Regions from separate parts of the Streptomyces sp. P3 genome, predicted to be linked through region 2. Evidence: predicted binding sites of a transcription regulator. Region 2 holds the regulator's gene; the other holds the start of a gene.
The links. Region 2 encodes HrcA, which represses chaperone genes, less so after heat shock. Its sites were predicted from a motif close to TTNGCACTCNGNNNNNCNGAGTGCNAA; they were not measured.

Region 1: the regulator HrcA is predicted to act here: its motif matches at 2,826-2,852, upstream of groL (chaperonin GroEL).

Annotation. Positions count from the first base shown of each region.
Region 1 is NZ_CP028369.1:2,580,145-2,587,205, reverse strand. Features, by position in the region: gene C6376_RS11680 (hypothetical protein) at 1-230, shown strand, start outside; gene C6376_RS11675 (Uma2 family endonuclease) at 290-961, shown strand; gene groL (chaperonin GroEL) at 1,040-2,662, opposite strand; gene C6376_RS11665 (cold-shock protein) at 3,041-3,247, opposite strand; gene C6376_RS11660 (MoaD/ThiS family protein) at 3,699-3,974, opposite strand; gene thrC (threonine synthase) at 4,082-5,380, opposite strand; SAM riboswitch class I at 5,399-5,554, opposite strand; gene C6376_RS11650 (glucosyl-3-phosphoglycerate synthase) at 5,720-6,664, shown strand; gene C6376_RS11645 (trehalose-6-phosphate synthase) at 6,781-7,061, shown strand, end outside.
Region 2 is NZ_CP028369.1:3,531,997-3,539,057, reverse strand. Features, by position in the region: gene C6376_RS15825 (S41 family peptidase) at 1-551, opposite strand, end outside; gene C6376_RS15820 (hypothetical protein) at 597-1,088, opposite strand; gene C6376_RS15815 (hypothetical protein) at 1,163-1,558, shown strand; gene C6376_RS15810 (VOC family protein) at 1,500-1,892, opposite strand; gene C6376_RS15805 (16S rRNA (uracil(1498)-N(3))-methyltransferase) at 1,961-2,707, opposite strand; gene C6376_RS15800 (nitronate monooxygenase) at 2,704-3,840, opposite strand; gene dnaJ (molecular chaperone DnaJ) at 4,074-5,207, opposite strand; gene hrcA (heat-inducible transcriptional repressor HrcA) at 5,208-6,224, opposite strand; gene C6376_RS15785 (MBL fold metallo-hydrolase) at 6,386-7,061, shown strand, end outside.

The sequences.
Region 1 (7,061 bases), 950 kb from region 2:
TCCCGGCGGAGCCGCCCGCCCCGCGCCCGCCCCGCCGGATGCTGGAGTGCGCGGAGTGCCGAGTGCCGGGACGACCCGAGGCCCTGCCGGGAGGCGTGTGCCGCGGCTGTCACGGCGAGCGCACGCCCACGCGCCCCGCCGCACTCCCGCCCGCCCCCGTGATCCATGCCCGCGCGGGGGAGATCCGGGCTGCCATGTCCAGGAAACGGCAGGAGAGGACACCCGTATGACGGCTCCCACGGTCCGACGACGTCCCCCCGGGGCACGATGGAGGGAAGGAGGCGAAGCCATGACCCCCAGCACCGCCGAACGCCCGCAGATGTCGATCCAGGACTTCGAGGACCTCAGCGCGGCAGCACCCGAGCATGTGCGGCTCGAGTTCGTCGACGGCCGGGTCCGCACCAGGGACCCCCTCGGCGTCGAGGACTTCGAAGCGTTGGAGCGCCGGGCGCCGGAGACCGTCCGGCTGGAGTACGTCAACGGAAAACTAGAGGTCAAGGCAATGCCGGACGGCATGCACACGTCGATCTTCATGTGGTTGCTGCGCCAGTGCATGCACCAACGCCCTGATCTGGACCTCGCACCGGAACGCGGCGTCAAGGCCGAGGCCTACCGAAAGGGTCGCGCCCGCACGGACGGATTCCTCGCGCCGGTGAATCACTTCGTGGAAGACGGGGAGTGGTCCGCCCCCGATGGCGCCCTCATGGCTGTGGAAATCACCTCCCACGACCGCGACACCGACCAGCGCGACCGCGTCGACAAGCCCATCGGTTACGCCGGGGCCGCCATCCCCGTCTATCTCCTGATCGACCGCGACAACGACACGGCCGTCGTGTTCAGTGAGCCCAAGGACGGCCGCTACCAGCAGTCCGTGTCCTACCCCTGGGGTGCCACCGTCCCGCTTCCGGCACCCGTAGGCATCACCCTCGACACCGAGCAGCTCAAGCAGTTCGCCGACTGAAAAGCCCGAGGGCGGCACCCCCCGTTTCCGGGAAGTGCCGCCCTCGGTCGAAGGACAGGCGATCAACCGTCAGGTCGATCAGAAGTCCATGTCACCGCCCGGCATGCCGCCGCCGGCGGGCGCGGCGGCCTTCTCCGGCTTGTCGGCGATGACGGCCTCGGTGGTGAGGAACAGCGCGGCGATGGAGGCCGCGTTCTGCAGGGCGGAGCGCGTCACCTTCGCCGGGTCGATGATGCCCTCGGCGATCATGTCGACGTACTCACCGGTCGCGGCGTTCAGGCCGTGGCCGACCTGGAGGTTGCGGACCTTCTCCACGACGACGCCACCCTCGAGACCACCGTTGACGGCGATCTGCTTGAGCGGGGCCTCGAGCGCGATGCGCACGGCGTTGGCACCGGTCGCCTCGTCACCCTCGAGCTCCAGCTTCTCGAAGACGGCGGAGGCCTGGATGAGCGCCACGCCACCACCGGCGACGATGCCCTCCTCGACGGCGGCCTTCGCGTTGCGGACGGCGTCCTCGATGCGGTGCTTGCGCTCCTTGAGCTCCACCTCGGTGGCGGCGCCGGCCTTGATGACCGCGACACCGCCGGCGAGCTTCGCCAGGCGCTCCTGCAGCTTCTCGCGGTCGTAGTCCGAGTCGCTGTTCTCGATCTCGGCGCGGATCTGGTTGACCCGGCCCGCGACCTGGTCCGAGTCACCGGCACCGTCGACGATGGTCGTCTCGTCCTTGGTGATGACGACCTTGCGGGCCTTGCCGAGCAGGTCGAGGGTCGTGTTCTCGAGCTTGAGGCCGACCTCCTCGGAGATGACCTCGCCGCCGGTGAGGATGGCGATGTCGTTCAGCATCGCCTTGCGGCGGTCGCCGAAGCCCGGGGCCTTGACCGCGACGGACTTGAAGGTGCCGCGGATCTTGTTGACGACCAGGGTCGACAGGGCCTCGCCCTCGACGTCCTCGGCGATGATCAGCAGCGGCTTGCCGCCCTGCATGACCTTCTCGAGGAGCGGGAGCAGGTCCTTGACGTTGGCGATCTTGGAGTTCGCGATCAGGATGTACGGGTCGTCGAGGACGGCCTCCATACGCTCCATGTCGGTGGCGAAGTACGCCGAGATGTAGCCCTTGTCGAAGCGCATGCCCTCGGTGAGCTCGAGCTCCAGACCGAAGGTCTGCGACTCCTCGACCGTGATGACGCCTTCCTTGCCGACCTTGTCCATCGCCTCGGCGATGAGCTCGCCGATCTGGGTGTCGGCGGCGGAGATGGAGGCCGTGGAGGCGATCTGCTCCTTGGTCTCGACATCCTTCGCCTGCTCGAGCAGGGCGCCGGAGACGGCCTCGACGGCCTTCTCGATGCCGCGCTTGAGAGCCATCGGGTTGGCGCCGGCGGCTACGTTGCGCAGGCCTTCCTTGACGAGGGCCTGGGCGAGGACGGTCGCGGTGGTCGTGCCGTCACCGGCGACGTCGTCCGTCTTCTTCGCGACTTCCTTGACCAGCTCGGCGCCGATCTTCTCGTACGGGTCCTCGAGCTCGATCTCCTTGGCGATGGAGACACCATCGTTGGTGATCGTGGGGGCGCCCCACTTCTTCTCGAGGACGACGTTGCGGCCCTTGGGGCCGAGCGTCACCTTGACGGCGTCCGCGAGCTGGTTCATGCCGCGCTCGAGGCCGCGCCGCGCCTCCTCGTCGAACGCGATGATCTTGGCCATGTGAAGTGGTCCCTCCAGGACTGGGGGTGATTCCTTCGGACCGCGCCCGCGCCCGCGACGGACGGCTCGCCGGCCGTGTGGTTCCTTGCCCCACCTGGCCTGCGGGCCTCACCGACCCGGTCCTTCGTTGTCACTCTCACCTTCAGAGTGCTAACGCCAATGATTAGCACTCGCCCCTGCCGAGTGCAAGCGCCTCGGGACGATCCGCAGGTGAACAGGGGGCGTCCGGGCCCGCCGCGCGCCCGTCGGCCGGGGGTCGGGGAGGTCGCCACCCGGGGTCGCGCCCCGCACCGGGGCATGCCGAAGGGCTCGTGCCCCGGGAGGCGCGAGCCCTTCGAAGATGAAACAGAAGAACGACGCTGTCAGTCGGCGCGTGCTTCAGCCGGTCGCGAGCCGGACCATGTCCGCCTGCGGCCCTTTCTGGCCCTGCGAGATCTCGAAATCGACCCGCTGACCCTCTTCCAGGGTGCGGTAGCCGTCCATCTGAATCGCGCTGTAGTGGACGAATACATCCGCACCACCGTCGACCGCGATGAAGCCGTACCCCTTCTCCGCGTTGAACCACTTGACGGTGCCCTGAGCCATGCCTAACTCCCCTATTACTGGCCCTTGCACAGATCCACACTTCGTGGATCCGGGTCAGACCTCACCCCCCAGTTGGTTGGGGGCGTGCGCCGGAACGCGTCGACCGCGGCTGAATGTATCTGCCCAACTGCCGTCTGCAACAGGTCAGTCGGACGAGAATTCTGGACGTGCGAGATCCGGAATGTGGCGCAAATTCGCCAGAATGCAGGGCAAGTCGGGCCCTGCAAAAGCCACAAATGCCGCAAATGCAGCACACACTTTGGCTGCTTCTTGTCGGGCACGGGCGGAAATAAAAGGCTCCGGAACCGGTGATCAGGACCGGGTTCCCCAACTGTACCGCGCTCAACCACACTGAATTGCCCCCTCCGCTTCTATCGCGGAGAGAGCAATTGCATGAACTCTCGGTAATCGCTGTTACCGACGGTTACTACCGGCGGGTACTGAACATCGGTCAGCCACCTGCGACGGCCGGAATGATCGAGATGCCGGCACCGGCCGGAGTCGCCGTTTCGAGACCCTGCTCGAAACGGACGTCGTCGTCGTTGACGTACACGTTGACGAACCGGCGCAGCTTGCCCTGGTCGTCCAGGACGCGCGCGGCGATGCCGGTGTGGTTCTTCTCCAGGTCGGAGATGACCTCGCCGAGGGTCGCGCCCTCGGCCGGGACCTCGGCCCGGCCGCCGGTGTAGGTGCGCAGGATGGTCGGGATGCGAACGGTGACGCTCATGGTGTGTGATCTCCGGTCAGGTAGTCGGCCTCAGGGGCGCGGGAAACTGCGCGACCAGCCCCAACCGGCCCGCAGCGCGCGTACGGTCTCCTAGCGGAGCGCCCCGCTCATGATGCGAGGCCAGCCTCTCGGAAAGAGTCCAGGTTCGGGCGGATGGTCGCGGTGAGTCCGGTGCCGGCCACCGCGTCCAGGGTCTTCAGGCCGTCGCCGGTGTTCAGGACGACGGTGGTCTTCGTCGGGTCGAGCAGACCGTTGTCGATCAACTTCTTCGTCACGCCCACGGTCACGCCGCCGGCCGTCTCCGCGAAGATGCCCTCGGTGCGCCCCAGCAGCTTGATCGCGTCGACGACCTGCTCGTCGTTCACGTCCTCCACCGCGCCGCCGGTCCGCCGCGCGATGTCGAGGACGTACGGACCGTCCGCCGGGTTGCCGATGGCCAGCGACTTGGCGATGGTGTTCGGCTTCTGGGGCCGGACCACGTCGTGTCCCGCCTTGTAGGCGACGGACACCGGGGAGCAGCCCTCCGCCTGCGCGCCGAAGATCTTGTACGGCCTGTCCTCGACCAGCCCGAGCTTGATCAGCTCCTGCAGACCCTTGTCGATCTTCGTGAGCTGGGAGCCGGACGCGATGGGCACCACCAGCTGGTCGGGCAGCCGCCAGCCGAGCTGCTCGCAGATCTCGTACGCCAGCGTCTTCGAACCCTCGGCGTAGTAGGGCCGCAGGTTGACGTTGACGAAGCCCCAGCCCTCGCCCGCCGGGTCGCCGATGAGCTCGGAGCAGAAGCGGTTGACGTCGTCGTAGTTGCCCTCGATGCCGACGAGCTCGCCGCCGTAGATCGCGGCCATGACGACCTTGCCCTGCTCCAGGTCGTGCGGGATGAACACGCACGAGCGGAAGCCGGCGCGGGCCGCGGCGGCGCCCACGGCGCCGGCCAGGTTGCCGGTGGAGGAGCAGGAGAGCGTGGTGAAGCCGAACGCGCGGGCGGCCTCGATGGCCTGGGCGACGACCCGGTCCTTGAAGGAGTGGGTCGGGTTGCCGGAGTCGTCCTTGACGAAGAGCTTCCCGGCGTCGACGCCCAGCTCGCGGGCGAGGTTGTCGGCCTGTACGAGCTTGGTCCAGCCGGGGTTGATGTTCGGCTTGTCGGCCACGTCCGCCGGGACGGGCAGCAGCGGCGCGTAGCGCCAGATGTTCGCGGGTCCCGCCTCGATGCGCTTGCGCAGCTCCTCCGTGTCGTAGGAGGAGAAGTCGTACGCGATCTCGAGCGGGCCGAAACACTCCTCGCACGCGAAGACCGGACCGAGGGGGACGCGGTGGCCGCACTCGCGGCAGCTCAACGCGGTGGCCGGACCGAGGTCGACAGCGGAGGTCGTAGAGTCCGTGGTGCTTGCAACAGTCTGCGCAGCCATGTGAGGCGAGGCCCTTTCTCCTCATCTTCCTCACGACGCACTTCGCCGTGAGACGGATTTGGCACCTTCCCGAGCCGGGAGCCTCGCTGAACGATCAACACTGATCTACGAGAACCGACTGGAGGGTTGCCGGGGCTTCATCGGGCCGTGTCCCTCTGCCCCTCTGGATGAGCGGTATTCGGTTGTTGATCTGTGGGCGCCGATGACCCTGACATGCGATGGTCACCCGCGTTGTCCAAGACTGTAACCGAAGGCCAGGACAGTTGAGATAGTCGTCCGAACCGCGAGATGGATCACACAGGACCGTACTCGCCGAGAGAACGCAGAGGAGCCGCCGACGTGCTGGAAGAAGTGGAGCGCTGGCTGAGCACCCGTTCCTGGTCCCTGACGGACCGCCCACTGCACCGGATTCTCGCCGCGAAACAGCGCACGGGCCAGTCGGTGAGCGTCGTGCTGCCCGCGCTCGACGAGGAGGAGACGGTCGGCGAGATCGTCGCCGTGATCCGTCACGACCTCATGCAGCAGGTCCCGCTCGTCGACGAGATCGTCGTCGTCGACTCCGGATCGACCGACCGCACCTCCGAGGTCGCCGCGGCGGCGGGCGCGCGCGTCGTCCACCGCGACGAGATACTCCCCCGCATCCCGGCCGTGCCCGGCAAGGGCGAGGTGCTGTGGCGCTCGCTGCTGGTCACCCGCGGGGACGTGGTCTGCTTCGTCGACGCCGACCTGCGCGAGTTCTCCTCGGACTTCGTCTCGGGGATCGTCGGCCCGCTGCTCACCGATCCGGACGTGGACCTGGTCAAGGCCATGTACGACCGCCCGCTGGGCGGCGCGGCCGGTCAGGGCGGGCGGGTCACCGAGCTGATGGCCCGCCCCCTGCTCAACATGCACTGGCCGCAGCTCGCCGGGTTCGTGCAGCCGCTCGGCGGCGAGTACGCGGCCCGCCGGAGCCTGCTGGAGCAGCTGCCCTTCCCGGTGGGCTACGGCGTGGAGCTGGGCATGCTGGTCGACGCCCTGCACCTGGTGGGCCTCGGTGCCCTCGCCCAGGTCGACGTCGGCGTGCGCAAGCACCGCCACCAGGACGGCCAGGCCCTGGGCCGGATGGCGGCGGCGATCTACCGCACCGCCCAGCTGCGGCTGGCCCGCGGCCATCTCGTCCGCCCCGCCCTCACCCAGTTCGAGCGCGGCCCCGACGGCTTCGAGCCGCACACCCACTCCGTGGACACGGAGGAGCGACCGCCGATGACGGACATCGCGGAGTACGCGCGCCGCAGGGTGGCCTGACCGCGTACCCGGCCGCCGCGACAGGGCGCCGGCGGCGGCGACACGGCCGGACACGGCCCCGCCGCCCGGCGCGGCCGCACGTTTGAGTGTTTACAGAGCGGGCTAGGTTGAGGCTTATGGCTTCCACGCACGACACGTCTGCCGCCCGGGGTGCCGAGGTACTGGTCGCGTCCAACCGCGGTCCGGTCTCCTACGAGGTGCGCGAGGACGGCTCGCTGCACACGAAACGCGGCGGCGGCGGACTGGTCTCCGGTCTGTCGGCCATCGGCCCCGACGCGGGTGCGCTCTGGGTGTGCTCGGCCCTCTCCGACGGCGACCGCGAGGCGGTCCGGCGCGGGGTCGGCGAGGAGGGCGTGCGTATGCTGCCCGTCCCGGCCGACGTGCACGCCGACGCGTA
Region 2 (7,061 bases):
ACGAACTCCCCGTCGCCCTCCCGGTCGATCCACAGCTTGCCCGCGGTGCCGCCCCGGTAGCGCTTCCAGTGGGCGGCCTCGCGGCCCATCGACGCGGACAGCAGCACGGTGTGCGGGCCGTGGGCGACCGTGCCGACCGGCCCGTACGGCAGGGTCGTCGCCGGTCCGCCGTCGACGGGGACGGCACGGGCCCAGCTGCGGCGCAGGGTCGCCTGGTCGTAGGTGCTGACGGCGAGGACCCGGCCGTCCGGGGTCCAGCCGCGCACCCGGGTCTGCGCGTTGCCCCAGTAGGTCAGCCGGGTCGAGGGGCCGCCGTCGACGGGGGCGATGTGCACCTCGGGCGCGCCGTCCCGGGTGGACGTCCAGGCGACGGTGGCGCCGTCGGGCGAGATGCGCGGGGAGGAGACCGGCATGTTGTCGGAGCTGACCCGCCAGGCGCGGCCGCCGTCGAGGGGCGCGAGCCACACGTCGTCCTCGGCGACGAAGGCCGCCAATTCGCCGTGCAGGTGCGGGAATCTGAGATACGCGGCAGGCGTCGCGGACTGGGTCACCGGATCACTGTATGCATCGCCGGGCCCGCTGGTCAGGGGTTTCGGTCACTTCCCCGCGCCGCCCGCGCCGACAGTCCGGGTGACGGTCACGGTCACGGTGACGGTCGGCCGGACGTCGGGCGCGGCGGAACCGGACGGCTTGACCGGCGACGGCGTCGCGGACTTGCAGTCGCCGAGCCCGCTCACCCGGAACAGCTGCTTCCGGCCGACGACCGCGGTGAGGTCCCCCCGCACGCAGGCCCCGTCGACCGCCCGCGCGACGCGGCCCTCGACCGTGATGTCGCGTCCGTCGGTGGTCCTGCCCCGGCAGTCGACGGCGGCGACGGCGCCCGCCTTCTTCTCGTCCCTGTACTGCGCCGTGCAGGTCAGCCAGCGCACGTCCACGTGCCGCCGCTGGATCTCGGCCGTCGCGGCCTCGTCGGTGGTGTGCGCCACGGAGATGGTGCTCAACGCGCCGGGCTCGCACCCCACGACACCGACCGCCGCCACCGCGACAGCCATCGCCGGAAACAGCCGATTACGCCTCAATGCCCCCATGGACAGCAGCGTGCCACTCGGGTCGGCCGCGCGACAGCCCTTATGCGGTCATTCCGCGCGGTTACCGTGGGCGCATGAGCGGCAGGCGTCACAGAACCCTGGTCGTGGACGAGGAGACCGTCTACGGGTGGACGGTCCGGCATCGGCACGGGGACGGGCAGCCGTGCCGGGAGATCCTCACCCTGCACCGGGACGGCCTGCGCACCCGCATCGTCTTCCGGGACGGCGAGGGGCGCTACTCGGGCGGCGGCGGCTACGGGGCGCACAGCGGCGGGGTGGGCGATCGCCTCCATCACCTCAACCTCCACGAACCCGGCGTGGTGCGCGCCTTCGTCGACGAGGCCGTCCGACGGGGACTGCTGCCCCTGGACGGGGAGTTGAACGGCTGGGAGCTGTTCAGCGCCGTCGCGCTCAGCCGCGCAGCAGCAGCCACTCCTGAAGCTCCACCAGGTTCCCCTCCGGGTCCTTGAGGTGGGCGACGCGCATGCGGTCGGTCAGCGGGGCGGGGCCGTGGATCACGGCGGCGCCACGGGCGCGGACGTCCGCGCAGTAGGCGTCCAGGTCGTCGACGCGCAGCACCACCAGGGAGCGGTGCCCGTTCGCCGCGTCGCCCAGCTCGCCGAGCACCTCCGCCATCATGGCGCGGTCCTGGATGGCGATGCCCGCCGACCCGGTGGCGGGGCTGAACTTCTCGTACGGCCCCTGCTCCGCGCCCGACTGCGGCTTCAGCCCGAGGACGTCGGCGTAGAAGCGGTAGCAGAGGGGGAAGTCCTTGACCAGCAGCCGGACTTGGACGAGTTCCACGAAACCTCCGGTGGACGGGCGGCCGCCGGGCGGGCCGCCGCAGGAGCGGGCGGACAGGCGAACGGGGGTCAGGACCAGCGGCCGGTCCGGCCCAGGACGAGGGCCGCGGCCGCCGTGCCGGCGGTCGAGGTGCGCAGTACGCTCCGGCCGAGCCGGTAGGCCTTCGCGCCCGCCTCCTCGAAGAGCGCCAGCTCCTCGGGCGACACGCCCCCCTCGGGGCCCACGACGAGCACGATCTCGCCCTCGACGGGGAGTTCGGCGGCGGCCAGCGGCTCGCTGCCGTAGTCGCGGTCCTCGTGCAGGACGGCGGCGAAGTCGGCCCGGGCGAGCAGCGCGGCCACCTGGCGGGCGGTCGAGGCCTCCGCGATCTCGGGGAAGCGGACCCGGCGGGACTGCTTGCCGGCCTCGCGGGCGGTGGCCCGCCACTTGGCGAGTGCCTTGGCGCCGCGCTCGCCCTTCCACTGGGTGATGCAGCGCGCGGCCGCCCACGGCACGATCGCGTCGACGCCGGTCTCGGTCATCGTCTCGACGGCCAGCTCGCCCCGGTCACCCTTGGGAAGGGCCTGCACGACGGTGATCCGGGGCGTCTCGACGGGCTCCTCGACCGTCTCGCCCAGCCGCACCACCAGCCGGTCCCTGCCCTCGGCGGCCACGACCTCGGCCCGCGCCCAGCGTCCGGCGCCGTCGGTGAGGACCACGTCCTCGCCGGCCCGCAGCCGCTTCACCGAGACGGCGTGCCGGCCCTCCGGCCCGTCCAGCACGAACTCGGGCCGACCGTCGGGGAGTTCGTCGACGACGAAGACGGGGGCGGTCATCGGGCGCCGCCCTCTGCGGCCGGGAAGTCCTGTGACAACGCTGTCCGTGCCGCGGCGAGTTCGCTCACCAGTACCTCCACCAGTCGTCCGGCGGGCAGTTCGCGGGCCATCCGGTGGCCCTGCCCCGCCCACAGCGCCATCCCCTGGGCGTCCCCCGCCTTGGCCGCCGCCTTGCGCAGCGGCACGGTGAGGTGGTGCACCTCCGGGTAGGCGGCGGGCGCGTAGGGGCCGTGCTCGCGCAGGAAGCGGTTGACCAGGCCGCGGGCCGGGCGCCCGGAGAAGGCGCGGGTCAGCTCGGTGCGCACGAAGAGGGGGTTGGTCAGCGCCTCCTTGTGCACGGCGTGCGCGCCGGACTCGGGCGTGGCGAGGAACGCGGTGCCCAGCTGGGCCGCGCTCGCGCCGGCCGCGAGGACCGCGGCGATCTGGCTGCCACGCATGATGCCGCCGGCGGCGACGATGGGCAGGCTCACTGACTCGCGGACCTGGGCGACCAGGGAGAGCAGACCGATGCCGCAGCCGTCGTTCTCTGGGTTGTCCCGGTGGCTGCCCTGGTGTCCGCCGGCCTCCACCCCCTGCACGACGACCGCGTCCGCGCCGGCCCGCTCCACGGCGAGGGCCTCCTCGGCGGTGGTCGCCGTGACCAGCGTGAACGTTCCCGCACGGCGCAGCGACTCCAGCGCCTCGCCGCTCGGTACGCCGAAGTGGAAGGACACCACGGGCGCCGGGTTGTCCAGCAGCACCGCGAGCTTGGCGTCGTACCCGTCGTCGCGGCCGCTGTCCGGATCGCCGAGTTCCGTGTCGTACCAGACGGCCTCGCCGGCCAGCTGGTGGGCGTAGACGTCGACGGCGCCGGCAGCGGGGGGCGCGGCGACAGCCGCTCCGGTGGAGCCGGTGCTCGCACCGGGGTAGTCGGGCTGCGGCATGAAGAGGTTGACGCCGAAGGGGCGGTTGGTGAGGCTGCGCAGCTGCTTGATGTCCTGGTACATGCCGTCGGCCGTCTTGTACCCGGCCGCGAGGAATCCGAGCCCGCCCGCCTCGGACACGGCGGCCGCGAGCTGCGGGACGGAGACACCACCCGCCATGGGGGCCTGCACGATCGGGTGAGGGAGAAGACCGGTCAGCGCGGAGGACATGGCGGCATGTTGTCACGTCCTCAGAACAAGTCCGAATCGGCCCTTCTCCTCGGCACGGGCCAGGCGATCCGGCCGCCGGCGCGCACACTCGGCCCGCCCGGGGCTTGAGGACGGGGCCCTTTCGGGCCCGAGGGCGCGGGGGTCCGGGGCGCAGTCCCTGATGACGGGAAGGGAAAGGAAGAGAAGGGAAGGTGCGGCGGGGGCGGAAAAGCAGCCCCCGCCGCACCCCACCGTCACCGCCCGTTGAACGCGTCCTTCAGTCGCGAGAACAGGCCCTGCTGCCCGGGCTGGAACTGCCCCGTGGGCCGCTCCTCGCCCCGCAGCTTGGCCAGCTCGCGCAGCAGCCGCTCCTGCTCGGGATCCAGCTTCGTCGGGGTCTGCACCTCGACGTGCACGATGAGGTCGCCGCGGCCGCCGCCACGCAGATGCGTGACGCCCCGGCCGTGCAGCGGGATCGACTGGCCGGACTGGGTGCCGGGCCGGATGTCGACCTCCTCCAGGCCGTCCAGCGTCTCCAGGGGCACCTTCGTGCCGAGGGACGCCGCCGTCATCGGCAGGGTCACCGTGCAGTGCAGGTCGTCGCCGCGCCGCTGGAACTGGGCGTGCGGCAGCTCGTGGATCTCCACGTACAGGTCGCCGGCGGGGCCGCCGCCGGGACCGACCTCGCCCTCGCCCGCGAGCTGGATCCGGGTGCCGTTGTCGACGCCGGCCGGGATCTTCACCGTCAGGGTGCGGCGCGAGCGCACGCGCCCGTCGCCCGCGCACTCCGGGCACGGGGTCGGCACGACGGTGCCGAAGCCCTGGCACTGCGGACACGGCCGCGACGTCATGACCTGGCCCAGGAAGGACCGGGTCACCTGCGACACCTCGCCGCGACCGCGGCACATGTCACACGTCTGGGCGCTGGTGCCGGGGGCGGCGCCTTCGCCGCTGCACGTCGTGCAGACGATCGCGGTGTCGACCTGGAGGTCCTTCGTGGTGCCGAAGGCCGCCTCCTCGAGGTCGATCTCCAGCCGGATCATCGCGTCCTGGCCGCGCCGGGTGCGTGAGCGTGGCCCGCGCTGCGACGCCGTACCGAAGAACGCGTCCATGATGTCGGAGAAGTTGCCGAAGCCACCCGCCCCGAAGCCGCCGGCGCCGCCGCCCGCCTGGGACAGCGGGTCGCCGCCGAGGTCGTAGACCTGCTTCTTCTGCGGGTCCGACAACACCTCGTAGGCGGCGTTGATCTCCTTGAACCGCTCCTGGGTCTTCGGATCCGGGTTGACGTCCGGGTGCAGCTCGCGCGCGAGCCTCCGGAAGGCCTTCTTGATCTCTTCCTGCGACGCGTCGCGGCGCACGCCGAGGACGGCGTAGTAGTCCGTGGCCACTTACGACTCCGCCAGGATCTGTCCGACGTACCGTGCCACCGCTCGTACCGCTCCCATCGTTCCCGGGTAATCCATGCGGGTCGGTCCGACCACGCCGAGTTTGGCGACTGCTTCGCCGCCCGAACCGTAGCCGACCGACACCACGGAAGTGGAGTTGAGTCCCTCGTAGGCGTTCTCGTGACCGATGCGTACGGTCATGCCCGAATCCCCCGCCTCGCCAAGGAGCTTGAGGAGCACGACCTGCTCCTCGAGGGCCTCCAGGACGGGCCGGATGGTGAGGGGAAAGTCATGTCCGAAGCGGGTGAGATTGGCGGTTCCGCCGATCATCAGCCGCTCCTCGTTCTCCTCGACGAGCGTCTCCAGCAGGGTGGAGAGCACCATCGTGACGGTGCCGCGGTCCTCGGCCTCGAAGGCCTCCGGAAGATCCTCCACCAGCCGCGGCACGTCCGAGAACCGGCGGCCGGCCACCCGGCTGTTGAGCCGTGCGCGCAGATCCGCCAGCGAGGACTCCCCGAACGGCGCCGGGCAGTCCACCAGCCGCTGCTCGACCCGCCCGGTGTCCGTGATCAGCACCAGCATCAGGCGGGCGGGCGCGAGCGAGAGGAGCTCCACGTGCCGCACGGTCGAACGGGTCAGGGACGGGTACTGCACGACGGCGACCTGCCGGGTGAGCTGCGCGAGCAGCCGTACCGTCCGCGCCACGACGTCGTCGAGGTCGACCGCGCCGTCCAGGAAGTTCTGGATGGCGCGCCGCTCGGGGCCGGTCATCGGCTTGACGCCGGCCAGTTTGTCGACGAAGAGCCGGTAGCCCTTGTCGGTGGGGATCCGCCCGGCACTGGTGTGCGGCTGGGCGATGTACCCCTCGTCCTCCAGGGCGGCCATGTCGTTGCGGACCGTCGCCGGGGAGACGCCGAGGTTGTGGCGCTCGGTGAGCGCCTTGGACCCCACGGGCTCCTCGGTGCCGACATAGTCCTGGACGATGGCGCGCAGCACCTGGAGCCTGCGTTCACTCAGCATCGCGCGCACACCTCCAGAATCTCGTCCCCCAGTCCCCTGGGCCTTCGCGTTTGGCACTCTTCACATTCGAGTGCCAGCGTTCCCCGGCCAGTGTACGGCTGTGGGGTACACCCGGGGCAAGGTCGGCCCCTGCACGGGTGCCGCGCAGTTAGCGTCGCGGTATGACGATGACTTGGGAAGAGCTGGGATGGGAGCGGGTCGCGGCCGGGGTGGGCCGCTGCCGGCTGCCGGGCTGGGACTGCACGGTGGGGCTGGTCGTCGGGGCGGGTGCGGCGCTGGTGATCGACGCCGGGTCGACGCTGGCGGAGGGGGCGCTGCTGCGGGCGCAGGCCGAGGAGCTCGCCGGCGGGCGTGTGACCCATCTCGCGCTCACACACCCCCATTTCGACCATGTGCTGGGGGCGGCGGCGTTCGCCGGCGCGGAGGTGTTCGGGGCGGTGGGCATCGATTCCGTGCCGGCCGACGAGCTGCGGGAGGACGCGGTCCGGCAGGGCGTGGACGAGGCGGCGGCGACGGAGGCCGCGGACACGCTCGTCCGGCCCCGCCACTTCGTCTCCGGGGAGTGGACGCTCGACCTGGGCGGGGGCCGCCAGGTCCTGCTGGCGAACGTGGGCCCCGCCCACTCCGCCCATGACCTGGTGGTCCTCGTCCCGGGTGCGGTCGCCGGTGAGCCCGAGACGGTCTTCTGCGGCGATCTGGTCGAGGAGTCCGGTGAACCGCAGGCCGGCCCGGACGCGGTGCCGTCGCGCTGGCCCGCCGCCCTCGACCGGCTCCTCGACCTCGGCGGCGAGGACGCGCGATACGTGCCCGGTCACGGGGCCGTGGTGGACGCGGCGT